DNA from 3 places in the Vibrio nomapromontoriensis genome. Region 1 is predicted to be linked to each of the others. Evidence: predicted binding sites of a transcription regulator. Region 1 holds the regulator's gene; each other region holds the start of a gene.
What was found. The regulator PurR, encoded in region 1, represses purine synthesis genes. The targets are predictions, from matches to a motif close to TNANGNAAACGTTTNCNTNA.

Region 1 (3,286 bases):
ATTGCAGTACTTGGCGCATCTCTTCACCACTTTCTGCTTCGCTCACCAAATAGCCTTCACTCTCAAAGTAACCAGACAATTTGCTACGTGTAACGACATCATCTTCAACTACTAATACGTGATAACTCATATGCACCGTTTCTTAAATTTGTTATGACCAAGGCCATTCTATTCATAATTAGTCACAATTCTAGCCGACATTAAGGCAATTTGTCGAAAGTCGTGTTTTTTTTGATTCAAGACAAGAACTATTCCTCCTCAACATATGCAACCATACTAAATAGCTTAATAACTAAATGGCACCTCGTTCATTCGAACTCTCCATCATCACATTCATTTATCTTCACAAATTCCTATATTTTTTCACTAATTGCCTTACTGCTGTTCATTTTTATTGGCTAAAATGATAGTAAGACTTTTGGAGAAGATAAAATGCAAGAAATCAAAGCATTTAACGAACAACGTGCAGAAATTTATTGGTGGCTATCCAGCTTATTTGCCAAAGAACTAACAAAAGAAGAGCTAGAGAAGTATCACAGTGTTGAAATCCGCGCTTTCCTCGCTGGGTTGGGGGAGAATGCGTCATTAAGCGCTTCTATCGCCAATTTTATCGACGCACTCAATCGTTTACAAACACGCGAAGATGCTCAACTGGAGCTCTCTGCTGACTTTTGCGATTTGTTCTTGAAAACCGATAAGCATGGCGCACTCCCATACGCATCAATGTATATAGGCAAGTCAGGCTTACTAAATGACACCCCAGCACACGATATGGCGGCGCTCCTCAAACAGCACAATATTGGCGTGTCAGATAACCTAAATGAGCCGGCAGATCACTTAGCGATTGAGTTAGACTTTCTTGGCAACCTCATCATTCGTTCCAATGAACTGGAATCTGATGCGCACATCAATAACGCTTTACTTGAACAAGCTGACTTTATTGAACAACACCTCATGACGTGGTTACCTCAATTTGATCGTCGATGTAAAGAATTTGATGAATTCGGTTTTTATGCAGCTGTTGCACAACTACTCGTTGCATTCTGTCAGCTTGACCTTACATACTTACGCGTAGAGTAGGTAAAGTAGTTAAGCGCCCAGTCCCTAACGCGACAATAATCAGTAAGCCAAATATAAATTTGGCTTTTATAGACAAAATTGTCGGTTCAGACATTGCTAGGGTCTGCCACTAAGACTACAATTCGCCGTTTAAAATGCGAAAGCCAGGCTTTAGTACGATGTGGTTTCCACTTAAATGTACTGATTGGAAACCGCCATTTCACAAAGTGTATTTGTGTCCGGTACGCATTCGTTACAACAAAGCGCTTATTTTTCATAAATAATGCTTCATGATCGCAACGGCTTTTATGCAATTAAAAACACAAAAGCCGTTACTAACAGGATAAAGCTATGGCAACAATTAAAGACGTCGCCCGCCTAGCTGGCGTTTCTACTACCACCGTATCTCACGTCATCAACAAAACGCGTTTTGTTGCCGAGGCCACACAAGAAAAAGTTAATGCTGCAGTCGAAGAGCTCAATTACGCGCCAAGTGCTGTCGCAAGAAGCTTAAAGTGCAACTCTACGAAGACCATTGGTATGCTGGTGACTCAATCCACTAACCTGTTTTTCTCTGAGGTGATTGACGGTGTTGAGAGTTATTGCTATCGACAAGGTTATACCTTGATACTGTGTAATACAGGTGGCGTGTATGAAAAGCAACGCGACTACATTCGCATGTTGGCAGAGAAGCGTGTTGATGGCATTTTAGTCATGTGCTCAGACCTAACTGAAGAGCTTCTCACGATGCTTGACCGTCACTCTGATATCCCTAAAGTCATTATGGACTGGGGCCCAGAAAGTTCGCAAGCAGACAAGATCATCGATAACTCGGAAGAAGGTGGCTACTTAGCGACAAAATACCTTATTGAGAAAGGGCATACAGACATCGCCTGCTTAAGTGGTCATTTAGAAAAAGCTGTTTGCCAAGAACGCATTGTCGGTTATCAACGCGCTTTAACAGAAGCAGGCTTAACGATGAAAGAAGACCGTATTTTTGAAGGTAACTTCGAATGCGATACTGCCGTCATCGCCGCCAATCGCATTGCCGCTATGGAAGACCGACCAAGCGCCGTTTTTTGTTTTAACGATACCATGGCGTTAGGCCTAATGAGTCGCTTACAACAGCTTGGATTAAACGTCCCTGGTGATATATCTGTAATCGGCTACGACAATATCGAGCTGGCTGAGTACTTTTCACCACCATTGACCACCGTTCACCAACCAAAACGTCGTGTTGGTAAGAATGCATTTGAGATTCTACTCGAACGAATCAAAGATAAAGGTCATGACAAACGCATATTCGAGATGCACCCAGAGATAATTGAACGAAGCTCTGTCAAAGACATGACAAAATAATGACAAAGGCGCTCTATTGAGCGCTTTTTTTTGATCTTCTTCCAATAAATTTCAATCTGTATTGTTACTTTGTGCTACTTCACAAGCACAAATACCCCTCTAATTTTTGAAGCAATATCACACTTCAACTAATAACCCATGCATATTAATGGTTTTTTTCTTTATGCTATTTGAGTCACGCACAGGGCAAACCATCTGAAAAGGTGGGACGCAAAGCCTCCGGCCTAAACCACATTTGGTAGGTAGCGGGGTTACCGATGGCAAAGGTGTCAAATCCTGTTATTGACCTAACAAGAAACTGACACCTGTTTGCTATACTCTCGGACCTGATTTTGGTGACACAATCAATAACACCGAGAAAAGATAAGCATGGACAATCCAGTATTAAAAAATTCAATGCAATTGTTCGCTCAACTAGGAAAAGTAAAATCTCGCTCCATGTTCGGTGGATTTGGGATCTTTGTTGACGAAACAATGTTTGCATTAGCAGTGAACAACAAATTACATATCCGAACTAACCCCAAAACAGTCGCGTCTTTTAAGCAATTAGGCTATACGCCTTACGTGTATAAAAAACGTGGATTCCCTGTTGTTACTAAATACTTTGCACTTCCAGAAGATTGTTGGGACGACACTGACGTTATATTGTCATACGCTCGCGCAGCCTTGGATTTTGCCAAAGACGAAAAAGTAAAACAATCCGATACTAAACCTAACCGATTAAAAGATCTGCCGAATCTTCGCCTTGCCACAGAGCGTATGCTTAAAAAAGCGGGCATCGAGTCAGTTAACTCATTACAAGAGCATGGCTCTGTAGAAGCATTCAAAGCGATTCAGAAAACACATTCATCCAGTGTCGGCCTAGAGT
Region 2 (3,286 bases), on a different contig from region 1:
ATCATTCAATAAATCACCAAAGAAATAAAAAGCAAAAGGGGCAACACTGTTCGATGGCATGAAATAGCGAACCTGTAATCCCATTTTTTTAAAATATTGCTCCGTTAACGACGTATCATTTGGCTCATATTCAAACCCTAGCACTGGATGTTGATTCTCCGTGCGGTAATAGGTCTTGTTGTCAGAAACACTCAGACATATTACTGGTGGCTTATTAAAGTTTTCTTGATAAGTTGGGGAGTTGACGAAATGCTTAAATAACTTTCCGTGTAACTCACCAAAGTTATCAGGAACACTAAATTGTGGTTGATCTTTATTATGGTTAAGGAGTAAGACGCTAAAGTCATAATCTCGCACATAGGAGGAGAAGTTGTTTCCTACTATTCCTTCACTGCGCTCATTCGTTTTATGGTCGATAATATTTGTTTTTAAAACTTCAATTGAAGGAAATGCTTGGCCCGTACCTTCAATATCTAAATCAACCGAAATGATCTCTAGTTCAATAGAGTAACGCTCCGCGCTAGGGTTGTCCCAGCTAGCTAAGGCATTGAAACTGTTGTTAATCATCTTTAACGCGTTACGTAAGTTTTCTTGTCGGTTACGGCCCCTCGCTAGATTAGCAAAGTTGGTTGTGATACGAGTGTTGTCAGAAGGCTGATAGTTTTCATCGAGACAAGTACTCTTAATCGTAAAATCAAACTGTGTATTTTCTGTGCTTATCATGATTTATTGTCCCAAATTAGTGTCTAAAATTAATGTTTTTTCGTCTCGGATAGTTTTAATGAAAGCGTGCTATGACCGGAATGACATTAATGTGATGCTGTATTGAAATTGTTGCTTAAGTAATTTATACGGATATTAACGGGTGATGAAAAATGCTTTTACTTCACATTCAATATGAATAATTTTCATGATGAATACTGTTTGAAACTATTTTGTTTTGAAATTAGTATTGTTCGTCGGTTATATGTTTTCTTAAATAAAATATACCTCATTTTTGTGTGGTTTATTTTTGCATACTTATTATTACATTAATTAAAGAGATAAACGGATGAGTGAAATGCTGTTGTTAGTAATGTACTGCTTACTTCTAGGAAGTGGTGTTGGCTTTTTAGCTGGGCTGTTAGGCATAGGAGGAGGGCTGATTATAGTGCCAGTGCTGAGTAGTATTTTATTTCACTTCAACATTTTGCCTTCTGAGCAAGTTGTCGTCGCGGCGATTGCCACCTCCTTGGCGTCAATATTGTTTACGTCTACCTCTTCAGCGATCGCTCATCATAAAAACGGCAACGTACCCTGGGAGCTGGCGCCATGGGTTATGGTGGGAGTGGCATTAGGTGCGCTGATCAGTGGCTTTTTAGCCACGCTTTTGCCAGAGCAAGTCGTTCGCTTAGTGTTTGCGGTAAGCGTTGTCCTTATCGCGATAAAGATGTTTTTGAGCAGCAAAAGTCATAAGACGAAACAAAGAAAAATACCTAATAAAGGTGTGCTAACGCTCCTTACCACAATCACGGGTGGTCTATCTGCCATGATTGGAATAGGGGGAGGGGCGTTGTTGGTGCCTCTGTTGACGTTTTTTTCGGTCGACATGAAAAAGGCAATAGGCTGTGCGTCTGCATGTGGAATTGTTATTGCGCTATTCGGGTCTATCGGGTACATCACTACAGGTAGCCGTGACTTAGCATTAGCAGATGGATTTGTAGGGTTTGTGTATTTACCTGCGCTACTGGGCATCGTATGTACATCTTGGTTTACTGCGCCATTAGGCGCCAAAGCAACCCATTACCTACCAGTATCGACAATTAAAAAGATCTTTGCTGGGCTGTTGTTAGTCATTGCTGTGAATATGGCGGCGAGTTAAGTGCGCCGTAATATCCGTGAAGGTGTAGCTTGAATGATATGCCTGTGACAACGCCGTTGTGTTTATGAAAGAACGCGTTAGCAGGTTAATTTTTGCCACACTTGGGTCATGTTATCCTGCTTTTTCCTATCAAAGATGAAACCTTCGATTCTACCTATTGCGCAAGCAAACGTTTACGTGTATTTTCTCGCCACTTAAATTTTTACTAACATTTTGTTGGGTCGCTATTGAACGGCTGAGACCCAATAGAAACGAGGAATAGGCATGACCGAGATTACATCAACTGCAACGGGTAGTTGGCTCAATAATTTCTTTTTGATTTCACAACGTGGAAGTAACGTTCGTCAAGAGGTTGTTGCAGGTCTTACGACATTTTTGGCGATGGTATATTCGGTTATTGTTGTCCCTAGCATGCTGGGTGTGGCGGGTTTTGACCAAGGTTCTGTTTTTATCGCCACGTGTTTGGTGGCGGCGTTTGGTTCAATGTTGATGGGGTTTTGGGCCAACCTACCCATGGCCATTGGTTGTGCCATCTCATTAACGGCGTTTACCGCTTTTAGCTTAGTGTTGGGGCAGGGCGTTTCAATACCGGTTGCATTGGGTGCGGTATTCTTAATGGGGGTTATTTTTACCGCCATTACCGTTACGGGCGTGCGCCAGTGGATTCTAACTAACCTTCCTGAAGGGATTGCTCACGGTACGGGTATTGGTATTGGTTTATTTCTTTTATTGATCGCCGCGAGCGGTGTAGGTCTTGTCATCAAAAACCCGGTAGAAGGATTACCAGTCACGTTAGGTGAGTTCACTTCGTTTCCAGTGATCATGTCCATGCTGGGTCTTGCCGCTATTTTTGGACTTGAAAAGCGTCAGGTTCCTGGTGGCATTCTCTTTGTTATAGTTGCGATTTCTGTCTTTGGTCTGATTTTTGATCCTGCTGTGCAATATCAGGGATTTTTCGCGTTACCTAGCATTGGTGGTGAGGGCTCTCTGATGGGGACGATGGACATCATGGGGGCGCTCAATCCAATCGTTTTACCGAGCGTATTAGCCTTAGTCATGACCGCTATTTTTGATGCCACTGGCACTATTCGAGCAGTAGCGGGTCAAGCCAATCTACTTGATAAAGACGGCAATATTATTGATGGCGGTAAAGCACTAACCTCAGATTCTGTGTCGAGTATCGTTTCTGGTGCGGTGGGTGGTGCACCTGCCGCCGTTTACATTGAATCAGCAGCGGGTACTGCGGCTGGTGGTAAAACCGGTCTTACCGCTGTAGTGGTGGGTGTGCTGTTCCTGTTTCTATTATTCTTAGCGCCAATTAGTTATTTAGTGCCTGCATACGCAACAGCACCAGCGTTAATGTATGTGGGTTTACTGATGCTAGGTAACGTACGTAAGCTGAATTTTGATGATTCGGTTGATGCA
Region 3 (3,286 bases), on a different contig from region 1:
GAGCGCTATTACTATGGCCAGTGTTTTTCGTATCACGTTGTTCTCTCTTACCTACTGAGCATAATCAGTAATTTAGCTCGAAAGTGATCAAAAAGCCCCTCTTATGAGGGGCTTGGTCACTAAAACTTGAATATTAATCTAAGTATTAGTCTATTTGTGGTCCTGCCGCGACTAATGCTTGACCTTCCGAGTTATCAGTATACTTCTCAAAGTTATTCACAAAACGTTTCGCGAGGTCTTCCGCTTTGCTTTCCCATTGTAGTGGGTCAACATATGTATCGCGTGGGTCTAAAATGCCAGAATCGACGCCAGGTAACGAAGTCGGAACTTCTAGGTTAAACACTGGGATTGTCGTAGTTTCCGCATTTTCAATTGAACCATCTAAGATAGCATCAATGATACCGCGAGTATCTTGGATTGAAATACGTTTACCAGAACCGTTCCAGCCAGTATTCACTAGATAAGCTTCAGCGCCAGCGGCTTCCATACGTTTAACTAACACTTCTGCGTATTTAGTTGGGTGCAGTGTTAGGAAAGCGGCACCGAAACATGCAGAGAATGTTGGTGTTGGTTCAGTAATACCTCGCTCTGTACCGGCTAGTTTAGCAGTAAAGCCCGATAGGAAGTGATACTTAGTTTGCTCTGGAGTTAGCTTTGAAACGGGTGGAAGCACGCCAAATGCATCAGCGGATAGGAAAATAACTTTATTCGCATGACCACCTTTAGAAACGGGTTTTACAATGTTGTCGATATGATGGATAGGGTAAGAAACACGGGTATTCTCGGTTTTCGAACCATCATCAAAGTCGATAGAACCGTCATTGCGAACCGTTACGTTTTCTAGCAGAGCATCACGGCGAATCGCGTTATAGATATCTGGCTCAGCTTCTTTGGATAGATTGATCGTTTTCGCGTAGCAGCCACCCTCGAAGTTGAAGATGCCATCATCATCCCAACCATGTTCGTCGTCACCAATCAGCTGACGTTTTGGATCGGTAGACAGTGTTGTTTTACCTGTACCGGATAGACCAAAGAATACAGCGACGTCTTCATCTTCGCCTTTGTTAGCAGAGCAGTGCATGGATGCGATGCCTTTAAGCGGTAAGAAGTAGTTCATCATTGCGAACATGCCTTTCTTCATTTCGCCGCCGTACCAAGTGCCACCAATAAGCTGCATTTTTTCTGTCAGGTTGAAGACGGTGAAGTTTTCTGAATTCAGACCTTGCTCCTGCCATTTTTGGTTGGTGCACTTAGCACCATTCATTACCACAAAGTCAGCTTCGAACGTTGCAAGTTCTTCATCGCTTGGGCGAATAAACATGTTCTTAACGAAGTGTGCCTGCCATGCTACTTCTGTGATAACACGGATACATAAGCGAGTGTCAGGGTTGGTACCGCAGTAGCCGTCAATAACAAACAAGCGTTTGTTAGATAGCTGCCCAGTGACCAGTGTTTTTAACTCATCCCAGACATCGGCAGAAATTGCTTTGTTGTCATTTTTTCCTTGATCAGACCACCACATCGTGTCACGAGTCGTGTCATCGCGAACAATGAACTTATCTTTAGGGGAGCGACCTGTAAAGATGCCTGTATCAACGGCAACTGCGCCTAATTCAGTGACGACACCTTTTTCGTAACCTTGTAGGGTGTCTAATGTTTCTTCGGTGAAAAGTTGCTCATAGCTAGGATTGCGAACAATCTCAGTAGAGCCAGTGATGCCATATTGAGTTAGATCGAGTTGTGCAGCCTTATTAATGTCCATAACGGTCATAGGTGCTCCTTATTGGATTTTTGTAGGGATTTTAAAATTGTTATAATTTGTTTTTTATTTTGAACTCCATGCTAGCAACGGAAACCCGATAAAACAGGGATGCAGTTCAAAAATTACTCATCATATCGTGACGGTTTTAAGTGTTTGGTCACATATTAAATCGCGGTGGTTTATTCTAGGGCAAACCTTTGCGTTAGGGTAAATGTAACATAAGTGATAACAGGATAGTGATACGTTCCGTCTGGAAATGTTGTGTTATCGTTAAATTTTTCATAAAAAAAAGCCAGTTCAGATAGAACTGGCTTGTGTAACATATTTCTAACACCGAAATTAGTGTAGAGTCGGTTTCTCACCTTGCTCATCTTTTTGAGCAAATAACTCTTTTATGTCGCCATCATCAAATGAGTAAGTGCTACCACAGTAGTCACAATGTAGTGCTACCGACCCTTCTTGCGCTAAAATTTCATAGACTTCATCTTGGGCAATAGTGGCAATAGCGTCTGCACTGCGTTCACGTGAACAGCCACAGAAAAATTCGACTTCTTTTGGTTCGAACAATTGAACCTTGTCTTGGTTGTAAAGACGGTACAATAGGTCATTGGCTTCTAAGGTGAACAGCTCTTCATTTTTTACAGTGTTTGTTAATTGCTCTAAGTGTTCAAAGTCTTCAGGTGAGCCAGTGCCATCAGGCATGACTTGTAATAGCATTCCTGCCGCCTTAGCTTGACCATCCTGAATGCCTGTGCGGATCCAAAGACGAGTTTTGAGTTGCTCTGAACGCTCAAAGTAACCTTCTAACACCTCTGACAAATTAGCGCCTTCTAGACCCACTACGCCTTGGTAACGCTCACCTTTATCTGGAGTGATCGTGATAACAAGATAGCCTTTACCAAGCATGTCGTGAATCGAGGCGTCATCGGCAATTTGACCTTCCCAGCGTGCCACACCACGTAGTTTTTGGTTATGGTCACCATTGATTACCGCCAAAGAGACTGGACCATCACCTTGCAGTTGCATGGTAATTGAGCCTTCAAACTTTAACGTCGCGGTGAGTAGGCTAGTTGAAACAAGAAGCTCTCCAAGCAGGCTTTGCAGTGCTGCAGGGTATTCTTTGCTAGAAATAATCTCTTGATAAGCCGTATCGAGCTGTACCAATTCTCCTCGTACAGATAGCTCTTCAAAAAGGTAGCGGTTTAATGTGTTATTAGCCATTTAAGGAAGCTCCAGCTTATTGGTGTTTAAACTTAATGATATTGCGACGCTGTTTTTTGTCAGGACGACGCTCTGGACTTGGGTTGTGTGCATTCAGTTTGCGCTGCAAAGCGAATTCTTCTCGCTTAGCGATACTCTCTTTCGTTTCAGAATAAAGAGTCTGGGCTTCCGGTGCTCCTCTACGCTGATCTGAAATACGTTCAATCATCACCGTTTTTTCTTCGTTGCCTTGACGGAGGGTTATTACGGCGTTCAGCTCTACAATTTTACTGGGTTTTGAACGTTGTCCATTGTAGTGGACTT

Region 2: L4D05_RS19705 (NCS2 family permease) is a predicted target of PurR. The motif match lies at 2,023-2,042, and genes of this name have one in related genera.
Region 3: pckA (phosphoenolpyruvate carboxykinase (ATP)) is a predicted target of PurR. The motif match lies at 1,948-1,967, and genes of this name have one in related genera.

Annotation. Positions count from the first base shown of each region.
Region 1 covers NZ_JAKJSS010000020.1:18,848-22,133, reverse strand. Annotated here, with positions in the region: gene torR (two-component system response regulator TorR) at 1-130, opposite strand, end outside; gene torD (molecular chaperone TorD) at 433-1,080, shown strand; gene purR (HTH-type transcriptional repressor PurR) at 1,411-2,418, shown strand; cyclic di-GMP riboswitch class I at 2,594-2,677, shown strand; gene L4D05_RS21655 (TfoX/Sxy family DNA transformation protein) at 2,788-3,286, shown strand, end outside.
Region 2 covers NZ_JAKJSS010000016.1:100,473-103,758, forward strand. Annotated here, with positions in the region: gene L4D05_RS19695 (DUF1852 domain-containing protein) at 1-723, opposite strand, end outside; gene L4D05_RS19700 (sulfite exporter TauE/SafE family protein) at 1,052-1,861, shown strand; gene L4D05_RS19705 (NCS2 family permease) at 2,126-3,286, shown strand, end outside.
Region 3 covers NZ_JAKJSS010000013.1:187,307-190,592, reverse strand. Annotated here, with positions in the region: gene L4D05_RS17750 (AsmA family protein) at 1-36, opposite strand, end outside; gene pckA (phosphoenolpyruvate carboxykinase (ATP)) at 146-1,771, opposite strand; gene hslO (Hsp33 family molecular chaperone HslO) at 2,102-2,983, opposite strand; gene hslR (ribosome-associated heat shock protein Hsp15) at 3,000-3,286, opposite strand, start outside.